3 regions of the Exiguobacterium sp. s133 genome follow, and region 3 is predicted to be linked to each of the others. Evidence: riboswitches for the same ligand, from Rfam matches in the RefSeq annotation. Region 3 holds a riboswitch; each other region holds the start of a gene.

Region 1 (4,549 bases), on a different contig from region 3:
GTACCGGGAGCAGACGTCGTCAGTTCGACGTTTGATGAGACACCGGATAATCACGTCCGGATTTCAGAACTCGTCCTCGAGCGGGCGATGCGTCTCGTCGAGCATAAAAAAGATGTCGTCATCTTGATGGATTCGATCACACGTCTGACGCGTGCCTATAACCTGACCGTCCCGCAAAGCGGACGGACCTTATCAGGGGGGATTGACCCGGCTGCTTTCCATAAACCGAAACGTTTCTTCGGAGCAGCACGCAACATCGAACATGGCGGCAGTTTGACGATTCTCGCGACAGCACTCGTTGAGACCGGTTCACGGATGGACGACGTCATCTATGAAGAATTTAAAGGGACCGGCAACATGGAGCTTCATCTTGACCGGAAACTATCAGAGCGTCGCATCTTCCCGGCGATCGATATCCGGAAATCCGGCACACGGAAAGAAGAGTTGCTCCTACCGAAAGATCAACTCGATGCGTTGTGGACGATTCGTCGGACGATGAATGAATCAAACGAGTTCGTCGACAGTTTCTTGCGCAAGATTAAGGATACGAAAAATAATGAAGAATTCTTCGTTGAACTGTTGAAGGAAAAGAAGAAGCCGATTCGCCGGGCAGCAGCTAAACCACGGACGATCAAAACAGATACACCGACTTGAAAATAGGTATTGCGAGACGATGAAAAATCGTTTAGTATAGGAAGGTAACTTACTCTGGCTCAGCAAATGAACCAGGGCGGAAGGAGAGAAATCAACCATGAAACAAGGAATTCACCCAAACTACAACAAAGTTGTATTTATGGATTCAACTACTGAGTACAAATTCTTAACTGGTTCTACTCGTTCTTCGAACGAAACAATCACTTGGGAAGATGGAAACGAGTACCCACTCATCCGCGTGGATGTGTCTTCGGACTCGCACCCATTCTACACTGGTCGTCAAAAGTTCAACGCTGCAGACGGTCGTGTCGATCGCTTCAACAAAAAATACGGCCGCAAGTAATTGCGACCTATCCATTAAAAAACAGCCTGTCTCCATCACTGGAGCAGGCTGTTTTTGTATAGACTGAACTGGGCGCGATAGGTCAGGTAAGTCTTCAACACGAACGATGAGCCGATTGCGCCGGCAATGCCGGTGATATACGGGAGCAAGTCAGGATTTGTCGCGAATTGTTCGAAGAGACGACTGAAGGAAAAATGTCGGCCGAGGAAAAAACCTGCGCCGAGAAAGACACTAATCCAAATCAAAGCCCCGGTATACGCATAGACGGCGAAAACCCGAAACGGCATCTTCGAAACACCGGCAAAAAAAGCGGACAGTTGGCGAAGGCCAGGTATGTAGTAACCGATAATCAAGACCGACTTGCCGTAACGAAGAAAGCCGGCTTCTGCCGTGACAATGTGTTTTTCAGAAATGCGAAACTTCGGTCCGATTCGATGAAGCAACGGCATTCCGAGTTTCAGACCAAGCAGGTAGCTGATCGTCATCCCGATACAGCTTCCGGCGTAAGCGGCGAGAATCGTTCCGATTAAGGGTAAATTGCCTTGATGCATCCAAAAACCGGACATGATCAGTAACGTTTCATCCGGAACAGGAAGCCCGATGATCCCCCCGGCTAGAAGGATCGCAAGTCCGAATGAACCATATTGATGAAGCACTTCATGTAATATGTGATGGATCGGGAACACCTTCCTTCATAAATTCTTCTTCTATAGTGTACAGGAAATGAGGACTGGTTAAAACGACAAGGTGGGGAATCATGGGAATGAACGGATGGATTTTTGATTTCGAGAAGTCAACTCTTTTCCTTATATTCGATTCGGGCTATACTCGTTAAAGTGACTAATTTTAGAGGACGGTGTCTGCAATGATGCATGTAATAAATCAGTATGGTTGGATTGAAGTGATTTGCGGAAGTATGTTCTCTGGTAAGTCGGAAGAATTGATTCGACGCGTTCGCCGGGCTCAGTACGGGAAGTTGCCGGTCCAAGTGTTTAAACCGGCAATCGACGACCGTTATCATGAAGAACATGTCGTCTCGCACGTCGGCAACTCTGTCATCGCGGTACCGATGGCGACGAGCCGTGACGTGTACGCGGCAGTCGCACAAGAGACACAAGTGGTCGCGATTGACGAAGTTCAGTTCTTTGATGATGAAATCGTCGATGTCATCGAGGCCCTCGCGCAGGACGGAAAACGTGTCATCTGTGCCGGACTCGATCAAGACTTCCGGGCGGAACCATTCGGTAAGATGCCGGAACTTCTCGCACGGGCAGAGTTCGTCACGAAACTGCAGGCGATCTGCCTGTCGTGCGGTGACCCGGCATCGCGGACGCAACGTTTAATCGACGGTCGACCTGCCAACTACAATGATCCAATCATTTTAGTCGGCGCGTCAGAGTCGTATGAGCCGCGTTGCCGCCACTGCCATGAAGTGCCGGGGAAATCGCAAGCCCTGCAACAATGGAAGAAACAGCAACAGAACTGATGAAGTAAACGAAGGACTGATTCATCAGTCAGGACCACATCAATCAAATGGCCGATACTCCCATCGTTTCAAGGGAGCATCGGCCATTTTTTTTGCGCATTCATATTGTTCTGGACGGCTTAGTCGATGCTTGAAACACGCATCGAAACAGTCTTCATCCCTTGCTTTTGCGCAGGAAAGACATCAACCGGTGTGGGTCAAACGACTATATTGGTGTACAAAGTGTGTTGCCTCGCGGACAATCGTTTCTTGATCATAATCGAGGGTCGCGACATGATAGGAGTCAAGCAGGCAATAGCTCCGTTTGTCCGTCGAACCGATGACTTGATAAAGGTAATCCGAACTTTCAGGCGGGACGACATGGTCTTCGGCAGAATATAAAATAAGTGTTGGAATCTCGATGGCTGGTAAGAGTGGACGTGTCTGGTCAATCAAGGTCAAAAGTTCCGATGCGCAGACGACAGGGACTTGGTCATAGATGATTTCAAACGCTTCACGTTTAATGTCTGGGGTACTTTCTTTTAAGTAGCGTGGACAGTCTTCAAAAGATAATGCTTCATAGGCAGGAATCGCTAACGCTGCATTGATCGTAATCAATCCGTCAGCAGGTAATCCTTCCGCGACGAGTGCAAGGGCAAGTGTCGCACCCATCGATTGTCCGGCGATGAAAATGGACGAACAATGATTGGTTAAGACGTCGAACCCTTGGCGGAGGCTTTGTTTCCAATCTTCAGCAGTCGACGCTTCGAAATCACGGATGCTCGTCCCGTGTCCGTCGAGACGCGGGGCATACACGGTAAACCCTTGGGCGGCAAACTGCTCTCCGACAGTACGGACGCTTTGAGGGGTTGCGTTAAAACCGTGAGACAGTAAAATACCGATTGGACCTCGTTCAATCAAAAAAGCTTCTGCGCCAAACAGGACGGGTGATGATGAATTCATAAAGGGTTCCTCCTTCTATTAAAAAACTCGTAGTGCTTTAGGCGCACTACGAGATTCTCGTAAGTATCATCCAAAGCATCGGCTTTGCTGGTCGGAGCACCTTGCATGTTGCAGGTTGCCGTGGGTTCGTAGAGCCAGATCTCTCGCCCACTCTTGATATATCGTATAGGAATTGTCGGAATAATCATTGTGAAGAGGATAGCATTGATTGAAATACGTTGTCAAGACGTCAAAAAGAAGTCGAAATTGATAAACTGGGTAATTTGGTTTAATTTTGAAAATATGGTTGACTTGAGAAAGGAATCCCCGTAGTGTAAGCATTAGATTCACGACATAAGAACGACTTGAAACATCACACATATGAACTTCATACCGTAGCACTTATCGAGAGAGGTGGAGGGACTGGCCCTACGAAACCTCGGCAACAGACTTCTTACGTCGTACTGTGCCAATTCCGTCAGACGTTTGTCTGAAAGATGAGCGGAGCGGATTCTGCCTTAGTGCAGATGGAAGGATCCTTTTCTTTTAAGAGAAGGGTCCTTTTTTTGATGTTTTCCTAAAAAAAGAGAATGAAATACAATTCATTTTGTATTTTAGAATGACCTGTGCTAGTCTTGAGCTGTATAACTCAATAACCAGTTCTTCGGGGTAGGGTGAAAATCCCAACCGGCGGTGATGCGATTGATAAATCGATGAGCCCGCGACCTGCAGTGTACGCACTGTGGCTGACTTGGTGAGACTCCAGGGCCGACGGTAAAGTCCGGATGGGAGAAGGACGAAACAATGCGCTTGCTGCCATTTTCTGAAAAAATGTTTTCAGGGAAAGGTCTGTTTCTGTATGTGTAAAAACAGAAACGCGAGACGCTTATTTCGTCAATCCTTCAATCACGACGCCCCTTTTACAGGAGGCGTCTTTTTTATTGAAAGGAGCGGAAAAAATGGAAACATTCATGAGTTATGCGATGCAACTAGCACACATGTTAAACGGTCAAACGAGCCCGAATCCGAGTGTCGGCTGCGTCATCGTCAAACAGGGGCGGATTGTTGGTTTTGGGGCCCACCGTTATGCGGGAGGACCCCATGCCGAAGTCGAAGCGCTCCTCATGGCAGGTGAAGCAGCACGC
Region 2 (4,549 bases), 240 kb from region 3:
TTGTCGTAAACCGGTCAAGCGACATCTTGAATCACCTCGATTGCGTGCAACTGTCCCTCGAGCCAGGTTAAGGCACGATTCACATGCAGTGTCGGTCCCGTCAAACTGACGATTAAGACGCCAAACGCGACGTCCTGAATGTAGTCGACCTTCCCATGCAGGATGCTGACTGCGATATCGAATTGTTTGATGGCTTCAGATAAGGTACTCTCACCTGTTTTTTCACCCGTGAACTGAAGTCGAATGACTTTGCCGGGTGTCGTCCGTAAAATTCGTTCCGGCAACTCGATTTGGAGTGCCGTATCGACGTAATGTTTTGTGACCGGATGTTCGGCTTGACTAAATATGGCGTAAGTCGAAGCGACTTCGACGACTTCACCGTGCGCCATGACGGCAACGCGGTGACAAATTTGTTTGACGACATCGATTTCGTGGGTGATGAGGATGATCGTCAAACCGAGCCGGGCGTTCAAATCTTTCAGTAAATCGAGAATCTGGAGCGTCGTCACCGGATCGAGCGCTGATGTCGCTTCGTCACAGAGTAAGATGTTTGGATTGTTGGCGAGCGCTCGTGCGATGCCGACGCGTTGTTTTTGTCCACCACTGAGTTGGCTCGGATAGTTCGTCTCGAATCCTTCGAGTCCGACGAGTGCCGTTAATTCTTGAATCCGTTTCGGGAACTCACGCCGTTTGACACCGGCAGCCTTTAAGGCGAACGCGATATTGTCGGCAACCGTGCGGGACTGAATCAGTTGAAAGTGTTGAAAGATCATACCGACCCGGAGACGGAGTTTGCGGAGAGACGTTTTGGAGACACGTGATAGATTGGCTCCGTCTACTATGACCGTACCGCTCGTCGGTGTCTCGAGTCCGTTAATCAACCGTAAGAGTGTACTTTTTCCGGCGCCGGATTCACCGATGATGCCGAAGATTTCCCCTTGTTCAATCGTTAAGTTGACATCGTTTAATGCAAAAATCGGTGTGCGGTCACGGACAAATTGTTTTGTGATGTGTGCGAACTCAATCATGATGTTTCCCTCCCTATACAAAAAAATCGCTTTTTTCCAGTTAGAGAGCAACCAGAAAAAAGCGACGAATTGTAGAATTTCGTAACTTATCTCTCAGAACAAAAGAAGTTCTGTAGGATGTGGCACCGTTCCATTACTGGTGGTTGCCGGACGTCGTTGGGCCTAATCCCTCGGTCGCTCTCGATAAGTAGCTATGCTGTTGGGATTTACTTTAACGGAAATGATTCCCATCTGTCAAACGTTTTTTCAGAATTATTCGGCAACGGCGGTTTGGAAGAGCTGAAGGGTCCCGATTCGTTTGACAGCCTCGACGAGTCGGTCGACATCGGCAATCAGACTGATCCGGACGTAACCTTCACCGTATGTACCAAAGAAATGACCCGGTGTCACGGCGACGTGCGCTTCGTCGAGCAGGTGATCGGTGAAGCTTTGTGACGTGAAGCCGGACGGAACAGGGAGCCAGACGAAGAACGAACCACCCGGAACCGGTCCTGCCCAGCCGATTTCGTTTAATGCACCGAACAACGCATCGCGTCGCGTCTCATACAAGGCGCTCAGTTCACGGACACATGTCTGATCGCTTGAAAGTGCGACCGTCGCTGCATGCTGGATCGGTGTGAAGGCACTGACGTAAAGGTGTTCCTGGTATGTTTCGATGCTCGCGATGACGGATGGATTACCGATCGCAAAGGCGATCCGAAAGCCGGACATGTTGAATCGTTTTGAGAGCGAAAACAGTTCGATTCCGACGTCTTTTGCCCCTTCCGTCTGGAGGAAACTACGTGTCGGACCATCGAAGCTGATCCCGCCGTACGCTAAATCGTGGACGACACAAATGTCGTTTTCATCAGCGAATGCGACCGTCTGTTCAAAGGCTTTCGCTGTCGCCGTCGCACCGGTCGGATTACTCGGGTAGTTGAGGAACAACATCCGGGCCCGTTCGACGTCGAGCGAATCGAGGAGGTCATAGTCAGGCAAAAAGCTATTTTCAGCGAGAAGCGGAAGCGTGATTGGATACGCACCGGCAAGTGCTGCGCCCGACAAGTAATCCGGGTAACCGGGATCCGGGACGATGACTCCTTCACCGGGATTGACGATCGTCTGCGGAAGGGCGACGATGCCGGCCTTGCTTCCGAGTAAAATCGCGACTTCTGTCGCCGGATCAATCGACACGCCAAATTCTGATTCATAAAAATTAGCGACGGCCTGCTTTAAGAAATCATGTCCGCGAAACGGGGGGTACTGGAGATTACTTGCATCATCGATGGCTTGTTTTAAAGCATCGAGAATATGTACGGGTGTCGTTTGGTCCGGCGTTCCTTGACCAAGCGTGATGACGTCGTGTCCTGCGGCTTTGACGGAACCGATCCGTTGGGCAAGTTCTGCGAAGACGGGATCGGGCAAGCGATCGATGGCGATCGATGGGGCGAAATGTTTCATCTCTGTTCCTCCTTCGGGTATTGTCGTCAAGAATAGCGAATTTTCAGTCAAAATGAAAGAGGTTTTTTAAAATCCCTTAAAAATTAGAAGAACATTCCAATTTCAGACGATGTTCTTGATACACTAGACAAGTAATCGATTGACTACTAGACGGGAGATGGAAAAGATGAATCGGACCTGGTGGAAAGAAGCCGTCGTTTATCAAGTGTACTGGCGGAGTTTTAACGACTCGAATGGAGACGGGATGGGGGACTTGCGGGGCGTGATCGAAAAGCTCGACTACATCGCCTCACTCGGGGTGGGTGTCATTTGGCTTAACCCCTGTTATACATCACCTGATATCGACAACGGTTACGACATCGCTGACTATTACGGCATCATGGAGAAAGCCGGCACGATGGCAGATTTGGACCAGCTGATTGAATCGGCGCATGCGCGCGGCTTAAAAATCATTCTCGATCTTGTCGTCAATCACACAAGTAATCAACATCACTGGTTTGAGGAGTCGCGCCGTGATCAAACGAATGATAAGTCAGATTGGTACATTTGGCATGACGGGGAAAAAGGAACACCACCAAACAATTGGCGGTCGTATTTTGCGCCGAGTCCATGGACGTGGGATGAAGGACGGCAACAGTACTATTTTCATTCGTTTGCGTCAGAACAACCTGATTTGAACTGGGAACAGCCTGCCGTCCGTCAAGCTGTCTACACGATGATGCGATGGTGGATTGACCGAGGTATCGATGGTTTCCGGATGGATGTCATTAACTTGATTAAAAAACGAGCGGCGTTTGACGATGTGGAGGATCCGTTTGACTTGTCCTACTTAGGCAATCAACCGGGAGTCCATGAATTTTTACAGGAGATGCATCAGGAAGTTCTTGCGGGGAAAGACTTGTTTACGGTCGGGGAGATTCCGTTTGTCGGTCCCGAAGACGGGCTGTTATATGTCAGCGAAGAACGTCAGGAGTTACAGACGTTGTTTCATTTCGAAGTCGCCGATGACATGGAAGAAATGGACCTGTTGCGGTATAAACAGATTCAAAAACGGTGGTATGATGCGCTGTACCCGAAAGGCGTCACTTCACAATTTTTGAATAATCACGATCATACAAGACAAGTCACGCGCTTCGGTAGCGAGCGCTATCGTGTCGAGAGCGCCAAGTTACTCGGCTTGATGTTACACACGTTACCGGGTATCCCGTATGTCTATCAAGGAGAAGAAATCGGGATGACGGGTATTCGTTTCTCGGATGCTTCTCTGTACCAAGACGTCGCCTTCCGTAATCGTTACGAGGAGCGCGTCGCAGCGGGAGAGCCGAGTGGCGCTGTCTTGTCATCGATGCAGCTACGGGCGCGGGATAATTCGCGGACACCGATGCAATGGGATGATAGCCGGGCAGGCGGATTTACGACAGGGGCACCATGGATGACGGTCAATCCGAACTATAAAACAATCAACGTGCAGGCAGCTGAACAGGATCCGCAATCGGTTCTCGCGTTTTACCGGGAGTTGATTCAATTACGAAAAGAACATCCTGTCATGGTGTATGGCGTGTATCGTGATTTGGCGATTCAGGATCCTTATCTTTACGTATATGAACGGGAATTCGCAGGGGTGACGTGGCGAATCGTCTTGAACGTCCATGATGAACAGGTCGAAACGACATTCGCCTTACCGAATGAACAGTTACTTCTCTCGAACTATGAAGAGAGTGCAAGTGAGATCTTACAGCCCTATGAGGCGCGTCTGTACCAAACGAGTCGGTGAAATAGTGAAGGGTTTCATCTTAGGAAAATACAAGAAAGTGACACGCTAGAAAAAGTGCCGTGGTTTTGAGGAACATTCTGATCGAGGGTCATGACAAGAGTTAGGTCCCGCTGATTTCGAACGGGCTGATGAAAAAAGAAGGAGCTGACTCAAGAGTCGCTCCAACATCAATCAGAGTGACGGACGGTTTTGTTATCCTCACCGCGAATCGCGCTACCTTTTCCCACAGGGGTCGAGGATGAACGTTCCCGTCCTCCATTAAGTAAATGGCCGATGACCCACTTTTGACGGGATCATCGGCCATATC
Region 3 (4,549 bases):
CGCATACGCAAGTTGAACTTCTGCTTTATCTGCAAGACCAGAAGCTACGAGGTTTTTCGCGACGTAACGTGCTGCATATGCTGCAGAACGGTCAACTTTTGTTGGATCTTTACCAGAGAATGCGCCGCCGCCATGACGTGCATAGCCACCATACGTATCAACGATGATTTTACGTCCAGTTAATCCTGCATCACCTTGTGGTCCACCGATGACGAAGCGACCTGTCGGGTTAATGAAGAACTTTGTTTCCGCATCGATGTATTCTGATGGAATCACAGGTGCGATGACATGCTCTTTCAGGTCTGCTTGGATTTGCTCAAGCGTCACTTCTTCTGCATGTTGTGTTGAGATGACGATTGTATCGACACGAACCGGTTCGTTGTTCTCATTGTATTCTACAGTTACTTGCGTCTTACCATCCGGACGGAGGTAGTCAAGTTGTCCAGTTTTACGGACTTCTGCGAGACGACGAGCAAGTTTGTGTGAAAGTGAGATCGGAAGTGGCATCAATTCAGGCGTTTCTTTCGTTGCATAACCGAACATGAGACCTTGGTCCCCTGCACCGATTGCATCGATTTCTTCATCTGACATGTTACCTTCGCGTGCTTCAAGCGCTTGGTCAACACCGAGAGCGATATCTGCTGATTGCTCATCGATTGAAGTCAATACAGCACAAGTGTCTGCATCGAAACCATATTTAGCGCGTGTATAGCCAATCTCACGAATTGTTTCGCGAACGACTTTCGGGATATCGACATAAGTCGATGTCGTGATTTCACCTGCGACGAGGACAAGTCCTGTCGTGACAGATGTTTCAGCAGCGACACGAGCATTCGGATCGGCTGCGAGGATTGCATCTAAGATAGAATCCGAGATTTGGTCACAGATTTTATCCGGGTGACCTTCAGTAACTGACTCCGACGTAAATAGTCGGCGATTAAGGTTTGTCATGTTTGACCCTCCCAAAAAAGAATTTGACGGTGTACTCATTTCCCCTAGTTGAGTGGGACGGTAAAATGAAAAAAAACCTCTCCATGTCCAAAAAATGGTCAGGGAAAGGTTGTGCGTTCTTCCTTTACCCTCTTATCGTTCGAAGTGTTTACTTCGCTTCAGGAGAGCACCTTTTCCTTCATTAATAGAATTCTTAATGTAGGACGGTTGCCGGGTTTCTTCGGGCCTTGTTCCCTCCACCTGCTCAGAATAAGAGTATCCGTTACGAATTACATGATATAAAGTTGTGACCACTCTGTCAAGCTACGTTTTAATTTCTAGTCGAAACTTTCCCGAAGAGATGTTAAACTGTTAATGCTGAAAGCGTTTCCAAATAAATAGAAATCAGCGCTAAAAAAGGATTGCTCATCCTTTAGTATGTCATATATAATAAATGTGTCATACTAAATGTCAGAGCTAAACCAACGTAGGGGAAAGGTGGGGTCAGGATGCCGATGACGGTCCTGAATATCGAAGAGCTACTCAAGAAGGAGCATGTGTTCAAACAACTATCTGTTGCTGAGCTAGTCGAACATGCAATTCGTAACGAAGAAGGGGTTCTTGCTGAAAATGGCGCTCTGTCTGTAGAAACGGGGAAATTTACAGGTCGTTCACCTAAAGACAAGTTCATTGTTCGCGATCAGTCATGCGAGTCACATATCGATTGGGGCCATGTCAATCAACCGATGGAAGCAGACAACTTCGAGCAACTTTTACAAAAAGTTCTTCGCTACATGAATGAAGCAGATCAGCTCTACTACACAGAAGCTGCTGCTGGTGCAGACACTCATTTTACCCTTCCGGTTCGGATCGTGACACAATATGCTTGGCATAATTTGTTTGCAAAACAACTATTTTTGCGTGAATATCCGACAGAAGCTGCTTTTGAGCCTTTCACGGTTATTTATGCGCCTCACTTCAAAGCAGATCCGAAAGTCGATGGAACGAATTCCGAAACGTTCATCGCCATGTCATTCGAACATCGGATTGTCTTAATCGGTGGAACAGAATATGCGGGCGAAATCAAAAAATCGATTTTCTCTGTCATGAACTACCTTTTACCTCAACGAGACGTCTTATCGATGCATTGCTCGGCTAACGTCGGTCATGAGGGTGACGTCGCCTTATTCTTCGGATTATCCGGTACTGGTAAGACCACACTGTCTGCTGACGACAGTCGTCAATTGATTGGTGACGATGAGCACGGGTGGTCCAACGACGGCGTCTTCAATATCGAAGGTGGCTGTTACGCAAAAACGGTCAACCTATCGCGTGAAAAAGAACCACAAATCTTTGATGCGATTCGGTTTGGCACTGTCCTTGAAAACGTCGTCCTCGATGATGCACGAATTCCTGACTATGATGATACGTCAAAAACGGAAAACACACGGGCCGCTTATCCGATTACAGCGATTGATAATATTGCAGTACCATCACGCGCCGGACATCCGAAAACAATTGTCTTTTTAACAGCTGATGCTTACGGCGTCCTGCCGCCAATCAGTAAGTTGACGAAGGAGCAAGCGATGTATCACTTCTTATCCGGGTATACATCGAAGTTAGCCGGGACAGAGCGTGGCGTAACAGAACCGGAAGCGACATTCTCGACATGCTTCGGTTCACCCTTCTTACCGCTCATTCCTGAAAAATATGCAACGATGCTCGGTGAGCTCATCGACCGGCACGGTGTCACGGTTTACCTCGTCAATACAGGCTGGACGGGTGGCGCATATGGGACGGGAAGTCGGATGAAGCTTGCATATACACGGACGATGGTCAATGCAGCTGTCAACGGCACACTCGCTGATATCCCGACGGAAGAGCATCCGATTTTCGGGCTACACATGCCGCTCGAAGTCCCTGGTGTCCCAAGCGACTTGCTCAACCCTGTCAAAGTTTGGTCGGATGCTGATGCGTATGAACAACAAGCACGGGCTTTGGCGACTAAATTCAAACAAAATTTCACACGGTTCGACAGTGCAACTACTGAAATCAAATCAGCAGGGCCACGTGTTTAATTAAATTAAGATAATTAAAAGGCACCAGACACTGTATGTTCAGTGAGCTGGTGCCTTTTAACGTCCATCAGACGATTGAATCTTCTTCATCCGGTTGCAAATGAAGTTCTTTTTTAGTCAACCAATCTTGACTCTCTTTTAATAGTGCATAGGCACGCTGTTTTGAAATACCAAAACGATGGGTTAGTTTTTCAAACTGTTCAAATTCACCACGGTCGGCACTAATCGCGAGCAATAAACAATCACGAAACGGATGATCTTTTCCTTGTAACACGATTTTCAACGTCGACTCGATTGGTAATTGATCAATGATTTCATCAATATCGACTGACAGTAATGCATCGATATGCGAGAGTAAGCCAATCATGTAGGCACTTTCCGGACGTAACGTCTTTGTTTCAAGTGCAAATAACTCGCATAACTTGGCACAATGCAGTGAAGAACGCAACAACTCGTCTGACCACTTGTACGGACTCGCAAGTCGCATCTCTCGTAAAACGATTAACGAAATCCAACTTTTAAGTTGTGAAAACCCGAGTAGTGAAATCGCTTGACGAACGGATTCGACGGTATTTCGAAGACCAATCCCGGGAGAATTGATGAGCTGGAGGACTTGCACACTAATGTATGGATTTCCTTCGATTTCATCGACGACTTGGTCATAATACTCATCTGATTCGAGCCACTTCAACATCTTTAACAATACAGGCAATTGTGGCGGAACAGCCTTCCCTTTCATCAACATCGGTTTTGCATAAAAATAGCCTTGGAACCAGTCGTACCCCATGCTCAAACTACGAAGATGATCTTCATGCGTTTCGACACGCTCTGCCAACAAACGGATATGCGGATAGTTTCGTTTAACGATATGTAAAATCGCACTTTGTTCACGTGGGTTGATTGCTTCGATATCAATTTTTATTAAATCAATTAAATCAAACAACTCTGGACCATGATTTCGTAATAAATCCGTCACGAAATCATCCAAGGCCAATTGAAATCCAGCCTCTTTCCATTTTTTCAAAACCGACAGCATATGTGAATCGATGACGACGGTCTCAAGCACCTCGATGACAAATCGTTCCGGATCTAAGTGATCAATCAGCTCACCTTGTAATAAATCACCGGTGAAATTGATGAATAAACGTTTTCCTTCTGCCACTCGATCGACACCTAAATGGACGAGCGTATTCGTCAACACGTCCATCGTCGCTAATTCACCATCAAAAATAGCAGGCGCTTCCACTGAACGATATAATAATTCAAATGCATCGATGGCACCGGATCGATTCACGATTGGTTGTCGTGCCAGCAAGATTTCCATCCCGTTCTCCCCTTTTGTCTTCCACCCTATTGTTCACTTCATATTTTCTAGTATACCAAATATTGTTTTTTGTTTAAAAAATGCTTTTTTAAAACATATCAATGTTACTGATTTCCTAAAAAAAGTCACCCCGGCTGTTCGAGGTGACTACATCCTATGTTCCATCAGCGCAACATCCAATCGATGATTTCCTTCGTCACAGCAAATTTTTCGTGCA

What was found. Region 3 has a riboswitch for S-adenosylmethionine ahead of metK (methionine adenosyltransferase). Riboswitches for the same ligand answer to the same signal wherever they lie in the genome.
Region 1: another riboswitch for S-adenosylmethionine. It lies ahead of KNP96_RS12905 (alpha/beta hydrolase); the one in region 3 lies ahead of metK (methionine adenosyltransferase).
Region 2: another riboswitch for S-adenosylmethionine. It lies ahead of KNP96_RS04090 (methionine ABC transporter ATP-binding protein); the one in region 3 lies ahead of metK (methionine adenosyltransferase).

The regions. Positions count from the first base shown of each region.
Region 1 covers NZ_JACSMK010000010.1:62,530-67,078, forward strand. Annotated here, with positions in the region: gene rho (transcription termination factor Rho) at 1-654, shown strand, start outside; gene KNP96_RS12890 (type B 50S ribosomal protein L31) at 752-997, shown strand; gene KNP96_RS12895 (DedA family protein) at 1,033-1,683, opposite strand; gene KNP96_RS12900 (thymidine kinase) at 1,866-2,483, shown strand; gene KNP96_RS12905 (alpha/beta hydrolase) at 2,667-3,425, opposite strand; SAM riboswitch class I at 3,486-3,588, opposite strand; SAM riboswitch class I at 3,804-3,908, shown strand; FMN riboswitch at 4,061-4,205, shown strand; gene ribD (bifunctional diaminohydroxyphosphoribosylaminopyrimidine deaminase/5-amino-6-(5-phosphoribosylamino)uracil reductase RibD) at 4,364-4,549, shown strand, end outside.
Region 2 covers NZ_JACSMK010000002.1:301,119-305,667, reverse strand. Annotated here, with positions in the region: gene KNP96_RS04095 (methionine ABC transporter permease) at 1-25, opposite strand, end outside; gene KNP96_RS04090 (methionine ABC transporter ATP-binding protein) at 15-1,028, opposite strand; SAM riboswitch class I at 1,112-1,218, opposite strand; gene KNP96_RS04085 (aminotransferase class I/II-fold pyridoxal phosphate-dependent enzyme) at 1,281-2,468, opposite strand; gene KNP96_RS04080 (alpha-glucosidase) at 2,635-4,242, shown strand.
Region 3 covers NZ_JACSMK010000002.1:60,545-65,093, forward strand. Annotated here, with positions in the region: gene metK (methionine adenosyltransferase) at 1-951, opposite strand, end outside; SAM riboswitch class I at 1,081-1,207, opposite strand; gene pckA (phosphoenolpyruvate carboxykinase (ATP)) at 1,440-3,008, shown strand; gene KNP96_RS02890 (EAL and HDOD domain-containing protein) at 3,076-4,332, opposite strand; gene KNP96_RS02895 (alpha/beta hydrolase family protein) at 4,497-4,549, opposite strand, start outside.